Regions from separate parts of the Longibacter salinarum genome, predicted to be linked through region 2. Evidence: riboswitches for the same ligand, from Rfam matches in the RefSeq annotation. Region 2 holds a riboswitch; the other holds the start of a gene.
What was found. Region 2 has a riboswitch for cobalamin ahead of CRI94_RS12305 (TonB-dependent receptor plug domain-containing protein). Riboswitches for the same ligand answer to the same signal wherever they lie in the genome.
Positions count from the first base shown of each region.

Region 1: another riboswitch for cobalamin. It lies ahead of CRI94_RS11615 (ribonucleotide-diphosphate reductase subunit beta); the one in region 2 lies ahead of CRI94_RS12305 (TonB-dependent receptor plug domain-containing protein).

Region 1 is NZ_PDEQ01000005.1:369,129-379,875, reverse strand. Features, by position in the region: gene CRI94_RS11625 (acyl-CoA thioesterase) at 373-783, opposite strand; gene CRI94_RS11620 (ribonucleoside-diphosphate reductase subunit alpha) at 926-2,599, opposite strand; gene CRI94_RS11615 (ribonucleotide-diphosphate reductase subunit beta) at 2,723-3,751, opposite strand; adenosylcobalamin-variant (AdoCbl-variant) riboswitch at 3,980-4,058, opposite strand; gene CRI94_RS11610 (PepSY-associated TM helix domain-containing protein) at 4,208-5,962, opposite strand; gene CRI94_RS11605 (TonB-dependent receptor) at 6,042-8,582, opposite strand; gene CRI94_RS11600 (hypothetical protein) at 8,852-9,367, shown strand; gene CRI94_RS11595 (ArsR/SmtB family transcription factor) at 9,504-9,848, shown strand; gene CRI94_RS11590 (arsenate reductase ArsC) at 9,961-10,395, shown strand; gene arsM (arsenite methyltransferase) at 10,515-10,747, shown strand, end outside.
Region 2 is NZ_PDEQ01000006.1:131,467-142,213, reverse strand. Features, by position in the region: gene CRI94_RS12335 (UbiA prenyltransferase family protein) at 1-378, opposite strand, end outside; gene pckA (phosphoenolpyruvate carboxykinase (ATP)) at 809-2,422, shown strand; gene CRI94_RS12325 (hypothetical protein) at 2,524-3,366, opposite strand; gene CRI94_RS12320 (alpha/beta fold hydrolase) at 3,873-4,745, shown strand; gene CRI94_RS12315 (sensor histidine kinase) at 4,814-6,847, opposite strand; gene CRI94_RS12310 (hypothetical protein) at 7,545-7,973, shown strand; cobalamin riboswitch at 8,089-8,476, shown strand; gene CRI94_RS12305 (TonB-dependent receptor plug domain-containing protein) at 8,704-10,704, shown strand.

The DNA of each region.
Region 1 (10,747 bases), on a different contig from region 2:
GGGGGCGGCCCGAATCAGCGCTTCACGGGGAAGAACGTCTGCTCCGGCCCTTCACCTCACTCCGACACGGGATGTCTAGGAAGAGTTTACACTCCGGTATGTGTAATTGAAATGAAGACATTTGTGCCGGAAGCGACCGGCGGAAGGTCTGGAAGTATGAAAGTTTGGAAGTATGGATGTGGGAAAGGGGGCGTGGGGGAAGGGGTGTGAGGTGGGGGGATGGCCAGGGGCGGAAACGGATATTTCCGTAAAGGAAACCGGAAATAAAAAAAGCGACGCACGGCCGTGCGTCGCTCACGTGTGGTTTTGCGCCCACGTTTGAGGGTGATTCCCCCTTGGAAACCCTGAACCCTGAACCCTGAACTCTGAACCTTACCGCGCTGGCACCTCGAGGGGCTCGTCGTTTTCGTCGAGCGAGACCATCGCGAACTGGCCGCTGCACGCCAGCGTGCGTTCGCGGCGGTCCATCGGCTCGATAAACATTTCCACGCGGACCGTGAGCGACGTGCGCCCGGTATCCGTCACGCGGGCCACCAGCTCCACGATCGTGCCCTCCGGCACCGGGTGCTTGAAGTCGATCTCACTGGAGTGAACCGTTACGACCTTCGTCCGGCACCACCGCGTCCCGCAGATAAACGCCGCCTGATCCATCCACGCCATCGCCGTCCCCCCGAAGAGCGTGTGATAGTGGTTCGTGTCTCCGGGAAAAACGGCATGGACGAGGCGCGTCTCGGCATCCCTTTCGAGGTCAGTATCGGACACCGGTGTCGAGATCGCAGGCATGGCTTTCCGGTTTGAAGGTGTGGACGTGTCGAAGTGTGAAAGTGCGGAAGGTTGGAAGTGTGAAAGAGCGTTTGGGGACGCGATGCGATCCGGGTCTGCGAACCTTGAACGGTGAACCGTGACCCTTGAACTCGATACGTTGTCACCCTTCGCAACTCCGGCAGGCGAGGAGCTCTCGGGAGAGGCTCTGCGCGGCGTTGACGCCGTTCTGGTAGTAGAGCGACTTGACGCCGGACCGCCATGCCTCGATGTAGAGCTTGTTGATCTCCTTCACCGGCGTGTTCGACGGGTCGATCGCCAGGTTCAGGGACTGCGACTGGTCGATGTGCTTCTGCCGGCTCGCGGCCTGATTGATGATCTCCATCTGGCTGATCTCGCTGAACGTCTTGAAGACCGCCTTCTCCTCGTCGGTGAGCACATCGAGGTGCTGCACGGAGCCGTCGCGGAGTGCGATGTCGTCCCACACTGCCTCCGTGTTGCAGCCTTTCTCCTCGAGCAGATCCTGCAGGTACGGGTTCTTGTAGGTGACCTTCGCTTTCGCGCGGTCCTGCACGAAGTAATTGCTCTTGATCGGCTCGATCGATGGGCTCACCTGCCCCAGGATGAAGCTGCTGGACTTGGTGGGAGCGACGGCCATCGTGGTGGCGTTGCGCCGGCCGTAGCCTTCGAGCACCTCCGGCTCGCCGAACCGGTCGGCTAGATCCGCCGACGCGGCGTAGGAGCGCTCCTTGATGGTCTTCGCTATTTCCGCGCCCTGCATGTTCGCGTCCATCGATTCGAACGGGATGCGCTTCGACTGCAGGTACGAGTGCCAGCCCAGGATGCCGATGCCGATTGCGCGGTGCCGCTTTGCAAAGCGGACGGCTCGCTCCATGTGCTTGGTGCCGGAGGCGCCGTCGATGAACTCTTGCATCACCGCGTCGAGGAAGAAGGTCATGACCTCGACGGCATTGGTGTTCTTCCAGTCGTCGTAGTGCAGCGCGTTCATGGAGGAGAGGCAGCAGACGAAGCTTTCGTCGGCCGTCGCGGGAAGCGCGATCTCGCTGCAGAGGTTGCTGGCGCGGACGTCGTAGCCCTTGTCCTTGTATACCTGCGGCCGGCCGCGCTGGATGTTGTCGCGAAAGAGGATGTATGGGATGCCATGGTTCATCCGCGCCTCGATCACGCGCGCCCACAGCGCCCGCTTGTCGGCGTCGCCCTCGATCATCGCCTCCATCCACTCGTCGCCCACGACCACGCCGTAGTACATCGTCTGGATGGCGTCGCCGTCCGACTGAATGTTGAGCCACTCGTCGACGTCCGGGTGCTCGATGTCGATGTAGCCGGCGAAGTGGCCGCGGCGCGTTTCCCCCTGCGACACGACGTTGATGATCGTGTCGAAGAGCTGCGCGAAGGGGTAGGTGCCGTTCGTCGTGCCGTTATTCTTGATGGCTGCCCCGCGCGGACGCAGTTCGCCGAAGTAGCCGGACGTGCCGCCGCCGACTTTCGTCATCATCCCGACCTCCGCGTGCGTGTCGAGGATCGAGTCCATCGAGTCCTCGATGTGCGAGCCGAAGCAGGAGATCGGAAGGCCGCGGTTGAGCCCGAAGTTGGACCAGATCGGGGAGGCCAGCGAGTAGTAGCCGCGGCCGACGTATTCGAAGAAGGTGTCGCCGAAGCCGTCAATCCCGAGGATGGACTCGGCGTGGTCGGCGATCTGGCGGACGCGCTCTTCCGCTGTCACGCCGTCGAGCAGGTAGCCGCGACGGAGGAACGTCCGGATGTCGTCGTTCAGCCAGTGAAAAGGTGCGCGTTCGGTTGTTGCAGTGGCGGGCATAGGCGGAGTAGTAAGAAAAGAGGTTTTCGCGTCGGGCGTCGAGCCTGACAGCCGAGGAGGAGTTCGGTGGCGCGTCCGGAAAACGGGATTCGAAGGTTGCATCGAACCCCCGGATACCGCTGTCTAGAAAAGGTCGTCGCCGCTGACGCTCTGGGTCATCTTCGAGTAACTGGTGCCGCGCTTGGAGAAGAAGTCGTTGCCCTTCGTGAGCAGGATTTCCTCGTAGAACCAGCGCGTCTCGGCGAGGCGGTCGGCATCCACGTCGAAGAGCGGCTCGATGTCCACGTTGTCGAGCGCCTGGTTGAACTTGTCGCGGAGGAACGTGTCGATGACCGGGCGCGGCAGGAAGTCGAGCGTTCCTTCGGCAAAGATCCAGTCGAGGATCTTCATTTCTGCCTTGTAGGCTTTCTCGCAGGCGGCCTGCACGTCGTCCTCGAAGCCCGGACCGAACCATTCTGGACGCTCCTCGCGCATCAGGTCGATCAGTTCGATGCCGAAGAGGCCGTGGATCTGCTCTTCCTTCGATGTCGCCTCGACAGCGTTCGCGACGCCCTTGAACCGCTTCTCGTGCTTGTCGAACGAGAGCATGATGAGAAACTGGCTGAAGAGGCTGACGTGCTCGACGAAGATCGAGAAGAGGAGGATGGAGAATGCCAGCTCGCGGTCGCGTCCGTCTTTCGCCCGCTGGAGCGCGTCGTCGAGGTAGTCGATCCGGTCGCGGATGGCTGGGATCTCGTCGATCTCGCGGAAGGCATCGTTTAGCCCGAGGCGTTCCAGCAGGTGCGAGTACGCGTCCATGTGCCGGACCTCCGACTCCGCGAAGGTCATTCCCACGGCGCCGATCTCGGGAATCGGGAGGCGCTGGTAGAGATCGGCCCAGAACGTTTTGACCGATACCTCGATCTGCGCGATGGCGAGCATCGTCTTCTTGATGACGCTCCGCTCGACGTCCGTACAGTTGACGCGGAAGTCCTGTACGTCGCCCTCGAAGTTGAACTCGTCGTGGACCCAGTACGACCGGCGGATCGCCGTCTTGAAATCGAGCAGATGCGGGTAGTCGTGCGGCTTCAGATGGACGCGCGGCGTGAAGAGGCTGCGCGAAGATGGTTCTTTGGCCGGAGAGGAGGCGACGGCGGACGAGGGGGCGGGCATAAGCGGGCTCTGTGTAAGACGATAACCTTGAGCGTCAACGCGCCAAAGGCCACAGAGCGGAAGAGACGAAGGTCGGCACGCCGAGAGGGTCGCGCGACGTGTCATGCAAACACAGTCGAGCCGGGCATACCAACGCACTTCTTCTCCACACTCAGAGACCACGGGCCCTATGACGCGTAGGGGTCCCGACCGGCACGCAGAAACAAGCTCGGCCGGGTGTGATCGTCTTCTCAGCGGGCATTCGGACTCTCACCGTTGCGCGACAGTGCCGGAATTTCACCGGGCTTCCCCCGAACGTTGGCCGGTATGGCCGTCGTTGCTGCACCGCGAACGTGCAGCCGGAGAAGACGTGGGATCATATCAAATGTAGCTTGCAGGGTAGGGGCTGCCCATAGAAGAATCAAGCCAGATCATGTGCCTTTTTCGCCTACTCCGTAACGAGCCTGTTGGAGCATGTCACGCCGTGGGGGGAAGCTTCACGTCTGGACGTGGTGTGGTGGACCGTCGGCGTTTCCGTTGCATTTTCGACTGCGAGCTCTGGAAGGCTCGCCAGACGCCCCACAACCAGGTGCCGATGCTGCTCACGGTGAGTAGGACGAAGCCGCCCACGACCCACCAGACGCCGGGTGCCGCCTCGGGCCAGGCCGCGGCGGTCGTCATTTGGTCGTCTGGAACGGGCGACGGAGCCTCGAACTGTTTTTGAACGGGCGGTGCGTCCCACGTCGCAAGGCTGAGCGTCATCGCTGTCCCGGGTGCGGTGGTCACCTCTCCGCGATGGTATTGCTGGTACGCATTAAGGGAGATGGTGTCACCGTCGGCCGTGGTGAGGGTGACAGCCTTCGGGTTCGGCATGTCCTTGCCCTCGAATCGAAGGGCCATCGTCGACCCGTCCTGTAAATCGCACGGCTTCGTGCATAGCAGATCCGCCCGAAGGTCTCCATTGGCTATAGACGTGACGGGGACGTGGCCGGTGTTCTGCGGAGCGTAGTACTGGATGCCGTCGATGGTCGAGGACACCACGACGCCACAGTAGACCAGCGTCAGTGCGACAGAAACCACCGCACCCCGCAGCCAGGGGAAGGGGCGGAGCGAAAGTCCATCCTCACGGTCCGCCTTCGCCGTGCGGTGCGAGGGCTCCGACCGTACGACCCAGACGTACGCGCCGGTCAGGATCGAGAAGGACAGCATGAGACCGAAGACGAACCAGAGCGCCTTGGTCCAAAAGCTCCCGAAGTAGCCGAAGTGAAGTGGATCCGCCGCGTCGGTGATGAACGGCACGACGCCCAGCTCGCTACTGCGTTGTACGCCCAACACCGCGCCGGTGTATGGATTGACGTGGACCTCATTGGCGCGGTCGCGGGTGATCGGGTTGCCCATTTGTCCGGTCACAGAGGCGGCATCCGTTGGACCGAGCGGAAGGCGCACGCCGCGTACGTCGAGTCCGGGGAGGGCGGCTCGCGCACGGTCAGCGAGCACGCCGGCAGAGAGCATCGTCGCCCGACCGCCATAGTCGGGGAGCGTCTCAGCCGGGACGTTCGGCAGCGGCTCCGCGTGGAGCGCCTGGTAGTTTCCGGTGCCCGTAAAGACGACCTCCGTGAAGTAGAATATGCCGGTAGCGGCGATCAAGATCGTAAATAGCAATCCCCAGATGCCCGCGACCTTGTGGAGGTCGGAGCCGAACAGGCGCCGGCCCTTGTCGCGGCGAACGGTAAAGAGCTGCTTCAGCCATCCTTTGTAGTAGAGCAATCCGCTGAGGGCGGAAAAGAGAAGTGGGATTGCCATCAACGTGACGAGGACGATCCCACGGTCGCCGTCGAAGAAGCGGCGGTGGAAGCTCCGAAAGAAGCGCTGCGTGTTGAAGAAACTCGTGTGTCCCTGCAGTTCGCCGGTTTTCGGGTGAAAGTACGCCTTTCGCGTCTGACCGTCCGGCAGTGCGACGTACGCCCGCGCGGCGAAACCCGGCTCGAGTGGGGCGTACATCCCGAGGTTGACGCCATCCGGAAATGTCTCATCGATCGACGCCTCGATCTCGTCCCAGGCAATGGGCTCATCGGTCGCCTCGGCGCGCAGGTCGTCGTTCAGCAGCCAGTCGATCTCGTTTGAGAAGACCGCTACCGTCCCTGACAGGCAAATCACAAACAGCAGTAGGCCGAGGTTGATGCCGATCCAGCCGTGAAGCCGAAACAGCGTTTTTCTCCAGTTCGAAAACATGGGGGGCTATCGTCGTCTGCAAATTAGAAGAGGACGACGCATCAGCGCCGTCCTCCGTAACGTGAGCATGAGTCGATGGCTAGAACGTGTAGCCGATGCTCAAGAGCGCGGTCCGCGGGGCGCCTGGATAGATCCGGCCGTAGTTATAGCCGCCGGTCCAGTACGTCTCGTCCGTCGCGTTCTTCACGGTCGCCTTGATTTTGAAGCTATTGACGGTGTAGAAAACCGTTGCATCCCAGATGGTATAGCCGGGCAGCTGCAGTGTCTCCTCGAACGTGTTGCGCTCGGTGACGAATTGCATGCCGCCGCCGAATCCGAGGCCGGTCAGGGCGCCGGACTGCACCGTGTAGGTGCCCCAGAAGCCGCCCGCGTGCTCCGGGGCGTTTTCTTTGATCCGGCCGACTTCGCTCGGATCGGCCGACTCCGTGATTTCGGCGCGGTTGTAGGCGTAGTTGGCGGTCAGGCGGAGTCCCGGCACCGGTTCGCCCGCGACTTCGAGTTCCACGCCGCGGGCACGCTCCTCGCCTCGCTGCTCCAGCCGCTGCGGATTGGCGGAGTCATTGGCATTTACCAGGACGTTTTGCTTGGTGATCTGGTAGACTGCGGCGGTGGCAAGCAGCCGGCCGTTCAGCAGACGCGCCTTCGTGCCGCCTTCCACGACGTTGCTCTGCTGCGGGTCGAAGGGGCCGCCGAGCTGCGGGTTCAGCACCGACTCGGCCGTCTGCGGCTCGAAGCCCTCGGCGTAGGTGCCGTACACGTTGATGCCGTCGGTGACTTCCACGACGCCACCGATCCGCGGGAGCCAGGTGGACTGCGACGCGGTGTTATCTACGTTGGGGAATGCGCCACGCAGACCCTCGAGTTGCTCGTCGGGGAGGATGTCGCGGTACCACTCGTGGCGGAGCGAGAGCAGCAGGCGGACGGGGCCGTAGGAAAGCTGATCCTGGATGTAGGCGCCATAGGTGCGCGAGCGGATCGGGTCGGACGTACGGGCCTGCGAGAACCAGTTGGCTTCGTAGGTCGACGAATTACGGCCCTCGATCGTGTAGACCGGATCTTCGAGGTCGAAGTTGCCGACATTTCCACCCGGCGTCTGCGTTCCGTCCTCAAGAATGAATTGATCGGCGCCGCGTGCGCCCCACTGCGTTCGGTTATCGTCTTGCTGGAAGAAGTCCACACCACCCAGTGCTTCGTGGGTCACCGGACCGGTGGTAAACTCGGCGGTAAGGTAGTTCGTCACGTTGTCGACCGTGCGTTCCTGGTCCCGCTTAATGAACGCGAGCTGGAGGACGGTCGGGTCATTAGGGAGGAAAACATTGCTGGTGCGGTGCTCCTCCAGGTCCTGGTCGTAGCGGAACTTCATGTACGAGCTGTTGAGCTCAAGCCAGTCCGTGAACTCGTGGCTGAGCGAGGCCGTGACGTGGAAGTTCGTGTTGTGCATGTAGTCGCCCGGCTGACTCAGCGCAAAGCTGATAGGCGTCGACGTCAGGTCGTCGCTCTGGTCGAAGATCGGCTGGCCGCGGTCGAGGCGGGAGTCGAGATCCGAGTAGACGAGATCGACGTTCACGCGCGTTCGCTCGTTCGGGATGAACGACACCGACGGCGCGATGAGGTACGACTCGTTGAACTGAAGTGTGCGGAAGGATTTTGCGTTCTCGTAGCCCAGGTTGAGGCGGTAGAGAACCGTGCCGTCGTCGTTGAGCGGGCCGGTGAAGTCGGCCGTGGAGCGGTAGGTGTCGTAGCTCCCGAGCGTGAAGTTGAGCGACTGCCGGGACGTGCGAAGCGGCTTTTTCGTCACGAGGTTGATCGTGCCGCCCGGGTTCGTGTTGGCGAAGAGGGCCGATGCAGGGCCTTTGATGATCTCCACCCGCTCGATGTGGGGCAGGATCGGGCTGGTCCAAAACGAGAAGCCGCCCTTCAGACCGTTGATAAGGCGGGCATCGGAGGAACTGCCGCCGGAGGTGCGGAAGCCGCGGGCGGTGTAATCGTTGTATCCGGAAAACGTGTTGACGCCGCTCACATTTCGGAGCGCCTCATCGAGCCGGTAGACTTGCTGATCGTCGAGGACCTCTTTTGTAATGACTGAGATGGACTGCGGCACGTTTTCGAGCGGGGTCGCAGACTTGGTCGCCACGAAGCTGTAGTCGGCCTCATAGCCGCGGGCGCGTCGTCCGATCACCTCGACGCCCTGCAATTCGACGTCGTCCTGCGTGAAGCGGAAGTCGGCCGTCGTCGTTTCGCCTTCTTCGACGGTAACTTCGCGCTGCGCCGTTTCATATCCGATGAACGATGCCTGGATCACGTACGTGCCTGCCGGGACCTCCTCAATCGCGTAGGTGCCGTCGACGCCGGTGGCTGCGCCGAGGGTTGTGCCGCGAAGCCCGACGTTTGCGCCTTCGACCGTTTCGCCGGTGGTGGCTTCAGCAACGGTTCCCACAATCCGACCGGTCGCCGTCTCCTGCGCGGCGGCGGGGACGGTCAATAAACACAGGAGGAGCCAGATGAAGAGGCGGACGGGAAGAGCTTGATGCACGCGTTGCAGTAGCGCCGAGGGGCGACGCGAAGCGGGTGCTTGTCGTTCGGAGGCCGAACGCGCAGGTGGATCGTCGAGGAGAGTCATCAATCAGAGGTTCTCGCTGAGGGCTTTATGTTTATCTATACCAAGTCTAAATTAGGATAGTGACACTTGCAAGATCCTGCCGCTCAAAGCTTTTTTGATGGCGGATCTCCAGGAAAACGGAATTCACTCTTCCCGTGAAGGCACTTGACGCGCCTCCGTGTTGTCCTTATTTAGAATATGTCTACACTTATCTCATCGTAATCGCCCGCCCGATCGTGAACCACGTCCTTTCTACAGAACGTCATCTGATAATACTTGCTTTGATCGGGATGCTCGTGCTCCCGGCCTGTTCAGCGGACACCGACGAGTCGGGTACCGTGCGCGAGGCGTCGGCGCAGTCGCAACAGGCGCACGAAGAGACCGGCCACGACGCGGCGGCAGAAGATGAAGAGCACGGCGAAGAGGAGGCGGAGCTCGCCATCTATATGAGCCGTGTGCAGCGGTGGACGCACAAGACGGCTCTGGCTGTGGACGCGGAAAACGGTGAGCTGTCCGAGTTCTACCTCCACGAGCTGGAGGAGACGCTCGAGACGATTCAGATGGAGGCGCCGGTCTACGAGGGCTACGAGGTCGGCAAGCTGACGAATGAAATTCTTGTGCCGGAGGTGGAAGCCCTGGATTCCTACGTCGACGAGGGCGACTGGAGCGGCGCGCGCGAACAGTTGACGACGCTGTCGAATGCCTGCAACCAGTGCCACGCGGCGACCGATCACGGCTTCATTCGCATTCAGCTTGAGGACCTCGACCGCCCGTTCGCTCAGAGCTTTGCTCCAGAGGTGCAGTGACTTTCTGAGTTGGGGCGTGTAGGCGGTGGGACGTTTGACCCGAATTCTGTGGGCGATCTGCAGATCGCGAAACCATATAGAAAGATGTCAATATATCATCACAGCGCTCACGACCGAATCCTCTGGCCGATCGAGAATGACCTGTTGCAGTAGTGAAGACGTTTCGGATGATCGCCTGCGGGATGCGGATGTTGAGCACTCCGTCGACCGGTTCAAGGCCCTCGCAAATCCAGTGCGGCTACGGATGGTCGAGATGATTTACAGCGGCGGCGGCGAAATTTGCGTCTGTGAGTTCACCGAGCACTTCGATCTCAGCCAGCCGACGATCTCGCATCACCTCAAAGTGCTGCGCGATGCAGGTCTGATCCGCAGTCGCCGAGACGGCCAGTTTGTCTACCACCGTGTGGTGCCCAACGCTTTTACCGGACTGTCTGACCTCATGGATCGCTTTTCCACCGTGCGTGACGCTGTTTCTGCGTAGAACACCTATCGGAAAGCCGCTCCGTTTTTTTGTTTGATCGGGTATATCGAAGACTTTCGATATACGTTGTGATTCGCCAGCCGTCGAACCTCTTCGCTCCCAACGAACTGCGATGTCATCCACTGAACCTTCCCGCTCGGTCGTCTTCGTTTGCACGCATAACTCCGCCCGCTCGCAGATGGCGGAGGGCTACTTGCGTCACGTCGCCGGCGACCGGTACGACGTCTACAGTGCCGGGACGGAGCGCACGCACGTCCGGCCGTTCGCGATCGCCGTCATGAACGAGATCGGTATCGACCTTTCGGGTCATCACTCGAAGACGCTGGATGACCTGGTGGACGTCGACAAGGATATCGTCGTCACCGTATGCGATCACGCAAAAGAGACGTGCCCCGTCGTTCACGCAGAGCAGGTGATGCACAAGAGTTTCCCCGATCCGTCGGCCGCGACCGGGAGCGACGAAGAGCGCCTCAACGCCTTCCGCTCCGTCCGCGACGACCTGATCTCTTGGATCGATCAGACCTTCGTATCAGCTCCGGATGCTTAGTTCATCGCGCGCCGTTGATTTAACCGAGCGGTGCATGGTGGCGCTATCTACGAAAATCCCAGATTGGTCCGGGCCAAATCCAACCCACAACCCACAATCCACAACGAACCAGCAGTCTCATGACAACCCCAGACGACGTAAAAGCCAGTGTTCGCGAGAAGTACGCCGCCATCGCCCGCAGCAAGGAGCAAGGCGACGGTTCGTCCTGTTGCTGTTCCGGCGATGACGAGCTAGAAGTCACCATGATCGGCGACGACTACGACGATGTCGAGGGCTACGTGGCGGAGGCCGACATGCAACTCGGATGCGGCGTGCCGACGGACCTTGCTAACATCCAGCCGGGGGACGCCGT
Region 2 (10,747 bases):
CAGTGGTACGCTGCTCCCTCCTGCCTGAAGCCATGGTAGAATTACGCCGCCGGTTGCCCAGGTCGCTGCAATCGAAGTTTGCTTTCCCCAGGGCAGCGACTTGAGACGTCGCCCCCCCGGTAAAACGGGCGCGACGTGCACAATCCCGAGCCCGGCACAAACAGCGGCCCCGAGGAGCGTTTCGACCCGGAGCCATGGAAGGGTCGCGAGCCCCGCCCCGACGAGGCCGACGGCTTCCATCCGAAGCCAAGTCTCATGCGATCGTACCCACCGCACGCGATCCGGATGGGCGAACGTATCCTCTGGAGAAAACTCCAACACGCGGTCCGCCCAGTAGACGAGAGACGTTCCCGAAAACGCGGCGACGAGAAGCGGCACGGATACGGGCAGACCGAGTATAGCGTATGTACCCAAGATGACACCGACGGCAACCGCCCCGATCGGAAGCGGATCGTGGAGAACAGCACGCCAAATCGGTCGGCAGCGCTCTCGCTTGTCTCCCGGGAAAGGTATGGTGTTAGATCCCGGTCCCGGTTGTGGAGAAATGGGCGTCACGAAAGCGGTCAGGGACGGCGTATGGCGTTGGATCAGCGATTGTAATACGGGTTGTGACGCTCAACAGGTTCGACCGACCACCGCGTCGCAACAGATGTTCGTCCAGTCTGTCTCAATCCCAAACACATTGTTCATAGTATTCCCGGCTACCCGACCCATATATTGGCGACGTGAACATGGAAGCGCTTTCAGTCGCTCCCTGCGTGCATCGTGCCGCAGGTGTATTGCTCCTCCCACGAGTTCGCGATTCATCATGACCGTTCCGCAGCACGTCACTGCGCACCTCGATCGCCTGGGCCTGTCCCCAGACACGGTGCACTACAATCTAAAACCACCTGTGCTCTACGAACTATCGCTCGACCGGGGCGAGAGCGCACTCGCGAATGGCGGTCCGCTGCTCGTCAGGACGGATCCGTACACCGGACGAAGCCCGGACGACCGTTTTCTTGTGCGTGACGAGAACAACGCCGACACCATCAACTGGGGTGACGTCAATCGTCCCACGGACCGGGGTACGTTCGATCAGCTCAAGGCGCGGATGATCGAGCATGCCGGTTCGCGCGACCTCTTTGTGCAAGATCTCTACGCGGGATGGGACCCATCCTACCGGATGCCGGTGCGGATCATTACGGAGAAAGCCTGGCACAGCCTCTTCGCGTATAACATGTTTGTGCGGGGAGAGCACGATGATCGCGCAGACTTCGAACCGGGATTCACCGTGCTCGATCTTTGCACGTTCAAGGCCAACCCGGAGCGAGATAAGACCAACTCCGAGGCCGCGATTCTGGTTGATGACCAGCAGGAACTCGTGCTTATCGGCGGCACGCATTATGGTGGAGAGATCAAGAAGTCGATCTTTTCAATGCTCAACTACATGCTGCCTGAGCGCGACGTGCTGCCGATGCACTGCTCGGCAAACGAGGGACCGGATGGCGACACCGCGGTCTTCTTTGGCCTCAGCGGCACTGGCAAAACGACGCTTTCCGCAGACGCAAGCCGGACGCTGATCGGCGATGACGAACACGGATGGAGCGCCGACGGCGTCTTCAATTTCGAAGGCGGCTGTTACGCCAAGATGATCGATCTCTCCCCGTCCGGGGAGCCGGAAATCTACGGCACGACAAAGGAATTCGGGACGATTCTCGAGAACGTCATCGTTGACGAGAAAACGCGAGAGCCGGATTTCAGTGATGACAGCATTACGCGCAATACTCGTGGGTCGTATCCTCTCCACTTCATTCCGAACGCCTCGGAAAGCGGCACCGGTGGCCACCCGGACAACGTGATCTTCCTCACCTACGATGCGTTCGGCGTTCTTCCGCCCGTTTCTCGGCTTACGCCGGAGCAGGCTCAGTACCACTTCCTCTCCGGCTACACGGCCAAAGTGGCCGGCACCGAGCGTGGCGTCAGCGAGCCAAAGGCCACGTTCAGCACCTGTTTCGGTGAACCGTTCATGGTCCGCCATCCGTCCGTGTACGCGGAAATGCTCGGTGATCGCGTGGAAGAGCACGGCGCCAATGTGTGGCTCGTGAACACCGGTCTTACTGGTGGCCCGTATGGAACCGGTGACCGCATCAACTTAAAGTTTACCCGCGCGATGGTAGACGCCATCCTCCTCGGCGACCTCGACGACGTCCCGACGACCGAAGACCCTGTTTTCGGACTCGCGATTCCGGGCAGCGTACCGGGCGTTCCAACAGAGGTGTTGACGCCGCGGGAAACGTGGGCCGATCCGACAGCCTACGACCAGCAGGCACGCAAACTGGCCGACATGTTCGTCGACAACTTCGAGAAGTACGTGAACCACGTGGAGTCCGCTGTTGTCGATGCTGGCCCGACCCGGGCCTCGGCTTCGGTTCAACGATAGCGACACAAACACGGACGATTGAAAACGAGAAGAGCTGCCGGATCCCGGACCCGGCAGCTCTTCTCTATTTTCCTGCTATGTCTGCTCCGAATGGCAACGGGTCAGTTCCAGTACTGAACGACGGTCAGATGCCCACCCACGCGACTAATAGCCAGTCGTAAGTCAATCATAACATCGTTCGTCTGCCACCGCGCGCGGCGGAGGTACGAGTGACTTCCCTCCTTCGACTGCGTCGGCGTCGGATCGAGGAGGTTGGGATCTCCGAGACGACGCTTCACCGAACGAACCACTTCCTCAAACATGACGTCGTACGTGGCAAGCACGGCATCAGCATCAATCCCACCTTTCTGCATGAGCCGAATAAATTCCGGACCCGTGAGCTGGCTGATCTCATCCCACCGGTAGACCGCGCAACGAACCAGGGAGTCCTGCTTGGAGAAAAAGTATGCTACCTGACCCGGTGGTAGCAACGTGGCATCACGGTCGTATGACTCCGGTGCATCGAGATCATGGGTGTCGATCGCCGGACAGGCCTCCGCCGTCACCTCCGGGGCACTACCAGATGCGGTTTCCTCGTCGGACGCGGCGTTTGGCTTACGCGCATCAAACAGCGCCTCGTATGCGCGAACACCCTTCATCGTAGGCTGGTCGACCCAGACGGGCGGAACGGGCTCGAAGACACGTGCGCTGTCCGGCGTTTCAGGCCGCAAAACTGTGGTGCCTACCTCCTGGTCCGGCGCGTCCACTTCCATGACCGACGCGATCGTAAGGGCAGAATCAGACTCGATCGCCGTCGGCGGGTTCGAACGGACCTGATGCGGAAACGTCACGCCCGCAGGCAGCACGCCGGGGGGAAGCGCGGGCTGAGCCGCCGATACGTCGACGTTGCAGAAGCAACACAGACCAAGAAGACACGCGACATAAAACGAGCTGACGTTCTGCATGACACTCACGTTTGCCGTACGAAGGGGGAGGGAGATCGTGTAGACGCAATAATCGGCCCATCCTCGCTCCGATCTTCAGTTCCGGACCTGCTTCACACAGTCAACTGACGTTGACGATGCATCGACCCGCACACAACGACGGTATGGGCGGATCATGTGGAGTTGATGTTTGATTTTTCTAGCACCTCCCTTTGTCACGAGGTAAACCAAACCAGTATTCTGGCGAAGAAGTCGATGGCGACATTCCGTATATTTTGCCTGCCCGTTTCCTTCTGTGGGCTTTGGAAAAGTCAGAGCTGCACGTGACGCTTCTTCAATCCGAACGAATCAATTCCACGCAACCAATAATTGGTGTATCGCTGCCAACCTAATGACCTAATTTAGTGGTTTTATTGGTTTGTTATTTACTGGACTGATTGGTGGACTACCTGCGGAGTCGCTCAATGTGATCCGCGTCAGACGATAGCATATGTCGACATCGAGTTTCTGCATGGCTGATGACCAAGATGCGAACCGCTACATCAACGTACGGCTCTGTTGACATGAACAGTGCATTCCCATATCCAACGAGCTATTTCCAAACGGAGGCCGGACGGATGGCCTACACAGACATCGGACACGGGCCACCGATCGTGTGCCTGCATGGAAATCCGACGTGGGCCTTCATGTACCGGCACCTGTTGCGCGATCTATCGAACACCCATCGGTGCATCGCGCCGGACTATCTCGGCTTCGGCCGCTCGGACAAACCCACAGGCGCCTCCTATCGCCCGCCCGCCCAGGCTGCACGCATCGAAGCCTTTCTCCAACACCTCGAGCTTGAGCCCCTCACTATGGTCGTTCATGATTGGGGCGGACCAATCGGCCTCTCTTACGCTCTCCGGCATCCAGAGCGGATTGCACGCCTCGTGATCACAAATTCGTGGCTCTGGCCACATGACAAGGATCCATGGGTCGGCTCCTTCTCTCGATTCGTCGGTGGACCCATCGGACGCGTCCTGATCCGCCGATTCAATGTCTTTGCGGAACTCGGGCTTCGGCTCGGAACGACTCGCCCCCTTTCGAAAGACGTGCTTCGCGCGTACACCTCTCCGCTCGACACACCGGAACGACGGATGCCGTCATGGGAGTTTCCACGGGCCCTTCTGGCCGAGACCGACTGGCTGCGATCGCTGTGGACTAATCGGAGCCGCCTGAGAGACATAGACGCTATCATCGTCTGGGGACGACGTGACCCCGCGTTTGGCTCGACGCGCTATCTGGAACGTTGGACCCGCCTCTTACCGCACGCTCGTGTCCACGAGACCGACGCGTCGCACTACGTAGCGGAAGACCTCGGACCGAGACTCAGCGACATGGTGCTGCACGAAGAACGGTAGTGCAGCATAGACTGACAACGAAATGAACAACTACTCCGCATGCCGGACGCACCCCGCGACTGCGAAAATTAATCGCGCAATCCCGTCTCCTTCTTTGCTATTGACGGCACGCGATCTCCGTCCGGCACAGCACTCCGCGTTGTATCGTCCTCCATTTCATCACGTAAAACCGAGGACTGACCGTTGGTATACGCAAAGGATGGGGGCAAATCGACAGTAAAGCGCGTGCCTCGTTCCCCGTCGGACTCAACATTAATGTGTCCACCGAGCAGATCAACCATCCGCTTTGTGATCGCAAGCCCGAGACCCGTACCCTCGTGCGTGCGTGTCCGCCCGTCGGACTCCTGCTTAAACGGTTCGAACAGGTGCGGAATGAACGTGCTGCCGATTCCGATACCAGTATCCTCGACGATGAACCGCACCCCCGGATTCGACTTTTCGGCCGTGATGCGTACGTGCCCTTCGTTCGTGAACTTGAGGGCGTTGTGCACCAGATTGGTCAGAATGCGATAGCAAAGCACGCGGTCGGTCGAGAGTTCGGGCGCGTCGTCTGTGTTCAGATACAAGGCGACCCCTTCATTCGAGGCCATGGGTTCGTGTGCCGACACGACCTCCGCTGCGACTCTTCCAGTATCGACGTCAGCGATGTGAAGATCGACGGTGCCAGCTTCAATCTGAGCCATGTCCAGAACGGACCGGAGCGTTTCCGAGAGACGCCGACCGCTCTCCCGGATGCGCTGCGCGAAGAGATCATGCGTTTCCGCTGGCTCGTCCATGATCAACTCCGCATAACCAATGATGCTCGTGATTGGTGTACGTAGTTCATGGCTCATGTTGTTGAGTAGGCTCGATTTCAATCGTGCAACCTGTTCCGCTTCCTGTTTCGCCAGAAGGAGCTCGGTCTCATGCCTCTTACGCTCTGTCGCATCCCGGACCGCTACAATCCGAAGTTTCCTATCTCCCTCTACGACCGTCTTCGCCTGTATGTCAGCAGGAAACGTCGATCCATCCTTTCGAACGAGAACACACTCGTACGGGTCTTCTCCATCTCGGGCAATCTGAGTGGCTGCAATCGGCCGAGTCGACTCCGAAACGAACTCCATCGCATTTCGACCGAGAATTTCCTGACGCTCATATCCCGTCATATGAGATATGGCCTGGTTGACATCAATGATTTTCCCTTCCGCATGAATGACGATTCCCTCGAAGGTCGCCTCAGCAAGGCGCTGAAAGCGGGCGCGGCTTTCCGCAAGTTCATTCGTCCGACGTCGGACTTGAACCCGTAGTAGGACGACGGCGCCAACGGACAGAATGATAAGCAAGCCGCCGAGGAGAAGGGCATTTCGATAGTATCGGCGCGGTATAGCCGTCCGCACGACATCCGCAGAGGTTCGGGGAATGAGCTCGTAGTACGAGGTGTAGGGACTCGTGTAATCGTGCTGCTGAAGCACACCGCTCACAGTTACGTCATCGCCCTCTGCGATGGCACTGAGTGGGACCCGATCGACACGACTCATGGGCACGAAAACAGCAATTTCATCGCCACCCTTTGCGGACTCCAGCACAAGATAGTGTCCGCCGTTGTTACGGTCCTTTCGTTTGACTTGACCGTAGATTGTTGCAACGACACTCTCGTACCGCTCTCCGAGAGCTTGTCCGACATCTAACTGTACCGGCGTCGGAACGCGAGGAGGAACGGGCAACACAGAATACGATGATACGCGGACCTGCGTCCGTCCGTACTCCTGCTCCACGACTCCCGTCGCCACGATACTATCCCCCCTAACAGCCGCAGGTCCCCCAGCTGTAACCAGTGTAATCCCGTGTCTGGCGGACTGGATCACTGTCACGTTACTTCCAACCACGCCCCGTGAGGCGCCGACGCGACCTCCTACTCGAACAGTCTCACCGATGCGATCCGGACGTCCATCGGCATCGGCGTCGACCCGTACCTCTCCCGGCAGCTCGACCTCGAGGGAGTCTGCAGAGCTGGATGCTTCAGACGTACCCCCGGGGCCCGTTGCTTCGACGCGGTTGGGTACGGCAGCCTGTAGCGAATGACTGCTACACGCCAGGAAAACGAGTAGAGCGATGACCTGCATCAGAGAGAATCCAGATCGAACCTGTCCCCCAGAATGAACGTTCGGACACCCGGTTGTGGGATCGCCCTGAGGCGGTATACAGGCCTTCGTTTGCAAAGCAGACGACGGCGCCATGTTGATTCGACTTCAAAAAGGGCTGAGTAATCTGCGATCTCCCGGCTGGGACGAAAGGAGTTGTACTACACCGGCGTAATACAGAAAACAGTGTAAAATATTACAGAGGCTGACATTCACCCGCAACGACAGGATCGCCGGTGTCACAAATTTCACCACCTCCACAAATACGTCCGCCGGGGACCACGAGAATGTGCTCGTTCGAGTGGCTTCATCCTGCGACCGCTTTGCTTACATTCCAACACGTAGAAGTACGACACGCACAAACCGTTACATCCTGTGCATATTTTGTCCATACCCTATTCTGATCGCCATTAGAATAGTCAGAATCTGATTGGCGGACCGTCTTCGGTAATCCAACGGTACAGATCTTCCGCTGCTCGATCTTCGCTCTGCTCGCAATACACGGCTCGGTTGATCTCTTGCACCCTGTCTTCTGCCTCGTAGCGAACGTATCATTGGCCCCCGAATTTGCATAAACAACGTCGCTTCCGTTTTGCGCCCACCCGCCAAGCAGGTTGTGACGCCTGTGAGTAGGGTTGAACAGCTACGTTTCCGCGATCCATCCGCCAAACAGATTATCATGCTTTCTCCGGGTACGCTGAGCATTTTGCTTCTCTTCGGGCTCCCAATCGTAGCCGTAATTTCGTGGGTCTACGTAAAGCAGCTAGAAATTACGTCGCAATCTGGAGACGATGACCGGATGCGTGATCTCGAACAGACGATCTCTTCGCTCGCGAAAATGCTCGACGACGTGAAGCAGGAAAGAGATAGCCTACGACGGCGCATTCAGAACCTCGAAACAATTGTCACGAGCGAGTCCTGGGATGACTTGAAGGCCCGACGTGTGGATCAGGACACAACAGGTGACCTCGCAAACTCGAATGCATCTTCGACGGAAAAACGGACAGCCTCTTCGGATACGGAAGTCCCTGACTCAGCCGGCGGCGAATTAGGAACGGATTCCGATCGCGCGGCCCGACTGGCAGATCGGCTCCGTGGTTCTTCCTGAATAAAGCGCTCCTGATCAATGCCAATTCGGCATCAGGCGCGACCAGAGGGAGATTTTGAAAGGACTATGTCAAGGAGGTTGGAAATGAAAGCGTGACGTCGTAGGTTAAAGCTGTTCTTTCACAGGCACCGCAGGTTCTCGCGTCGCCGGCATGATCGGCCCGCGAGATGAAAAGGGAACGCCCGTGCGACAGACCGAATCGTCTGAGTTTTCAATTCTGACGTCTTCACTGTCAAGTCGGGGGCTGTACCCGCAACTGTTAACCGGGCGGTGCGTCGTCTCTCGAAGATGTCATGGGTCACTGTGCGTCAGCATGATCGCAAAGTCATATCTGGCTTTGCGTCTGCACGTGCGGGAAGGCCTTCGGCGGAGAGGACGGCGCTCTGCACTACGCGTCCGTGCGATCTGCTTCGTTCCACATCGGCCAACAGTCGAAAAAGAGAGCGAAGGAGCTATCCGCACGCCCGGTGAGCCAGGAGACCTGCCTGCGGTGTGATTCGCCAACATACCTTCGGGATCTGAGGGTGGTGGCGTGCACGACGCTTCGTACGAATCGCACCGCTCCCGGTCGACGAGTTTGTGCGAGAACGACTTTTGAGGAAACGCCCCCTCGTCTCGCATTCGCACACCTTCCGGCACCGCCCTTCGGGTCCTCTATCCGTATCGGTGCCCGTTCGTAACGTAGTTGTTCGTCCACGACCCCACCTCTCGTCTGAGGTGAGGTTTTTTTATGGACGTACGTTCTACATTCTGGGAAACTGTATACAGAGCCACTGTCGCTCTGCTTGTCAGCTCACTGACTGCTTGCGCGTGGTCGTTGCCTCTCCGTGCGCAGTCTGCGGCGAACGCTCAACCCGTCGCTTCCGCCGAGCGCACCAGTTCACGTGACACGTCTGACATCCAGTGGGAGCTTTCGCTGCCGAATGTTACGGTCACCGCAACCCGTCTTCCCACACCTGCGCTGACGTCCCCGGCGCGGATTTCTGTTTTCGATTCCACCTCAATCGCCCAGACAGGGGCATCCTCCGTCAGTGATCTGCTCGAGGATCGAGCGGGCCTGCATGTTCGCCGATATGGCGAAACGGGAATCGCCACCATGTCGCTGCGAGGTACCGGCTCTGCACAGACAGTCGTATTGCTCGATGGGCACGCGATTGCGGACCCACAGCTCGGCCAACTCGACCTGAGCCTTCTCCCCTCCACTCTGATCCGATCCGTGGAGGTGATGCACGGCCCCGCCTCGGCGCTCTATGGCTCATCGGGAATGGGCGGAGCCATCCACCTGCAAACCGTCCGCCCAACCGAAGAGTCCATCGCACGCGCCTCCACCTTTGCTGGAGCGTACGGAGAGCGAGGCGGCAGCCTTCTGACGGGGACGCATGCGGGGTCCGTCTCCGTGGTCGCAGCGGGCGAGATTCGGCATAGCACGAACAATTTTCCGTATCTCGACCAAGCCTCGTTTCCCCCGCAAACGGTCCAGCGGCAAAACGCAGATCGGACCCGCTACACGGGGTACGCAGCCGTCAGGGGAGGCGACGATAAGCACCCATGGCAAACTGCCGCGTGGTTCACCCACGCCGAGCGCGGTCTTCCCCGCCCCGGTGCCGCCGTGGAAGGCGATGAGCGACAGTGGGATACTCAGTTCCGCTTCTGGGCCCGCGACAAGCAACAGGCTAGCTGGGGGCAACTGGAAAGCAGCATGCTCGTCCAACACACGCAATTACGCTATCGGAATCCGTCGCAAAATGTAGACGATACGGGACGCACCTGGACGGCAAATTTCGATGTCGAAGGGCGCGTTCCCATCGGTTCCCGCTGGCTCGCGACCTCCGGCATCAACGGGGATGTCTCCCTCGCTCGCCATCCGAACCTGCAGGACGATGCACATCAATGGCATGCCGGAGCGTTTACGAGCGCGATCGGCACCTTCGGCCGGCTCCGTCTTTTTCCCGCGATCCGAATCGATTTGTACGTACCGCCGGCGGCACGGACCCGTACCGCGATGAGCCCTCGCATGGGTGCAAATTTCCAACCGATATCGACCTGGGAGAGCCTGCGTCTCAAGGCGCACGTCGGAAGCACGTTCCGGATGCCCACCTTCAACGACCGCTTCTGGCAACCCGGCGGTAATCCCGACCTTCAACCGGAACGCGGATGGAGCGCAGACGCTGGTGTCCACTGGCAACAACCGGCGTGGCACGCAGAGGCGACCGTCTTCCACAACTGGAGACACGACCAAATCATTTGGTCGCCCGTGCGCTCCGGTTCGTGGTCTCCCGAAAACGAACAGCGCGTTATCGCTCGCGGCGTCGAGTTCTCCAGTGGAACGCGACTCTCGCTGACCGAACGCTGGACGGTCGACACCGGGCTTACCTACACGTACACAGATGCGCGGAATCGCTCCCAGCCCGGTACAGCATCGTACAATGCTCCCCTGCGCTACCTTCCACGGGAGCAGGCGAAATGGCATGGTACCCTCACGTACGGCCCGGTGGCGCTGGATCTGAATGCCCGCTATACCGGTCGCCGATACATCAGCAGCACAGGCTCTCGCTATCTCGACGCGTACATCGTGACGGATGCCCAGATTCGGGTCACGCACACCTTCGACTCGCTTCGCGCGCAACTTAGCCTGCGCGCGGACAACCTCACCGGGGCCGACTACCGCACCGTCGGCAACCGTCCCATGCCTCCTCGCCACCTTCACGTTCGACTCATGGTCGAACTCTAGCCCCCTTCCCTATCTACCGGACTGTTTTGATATCAAACCGGAA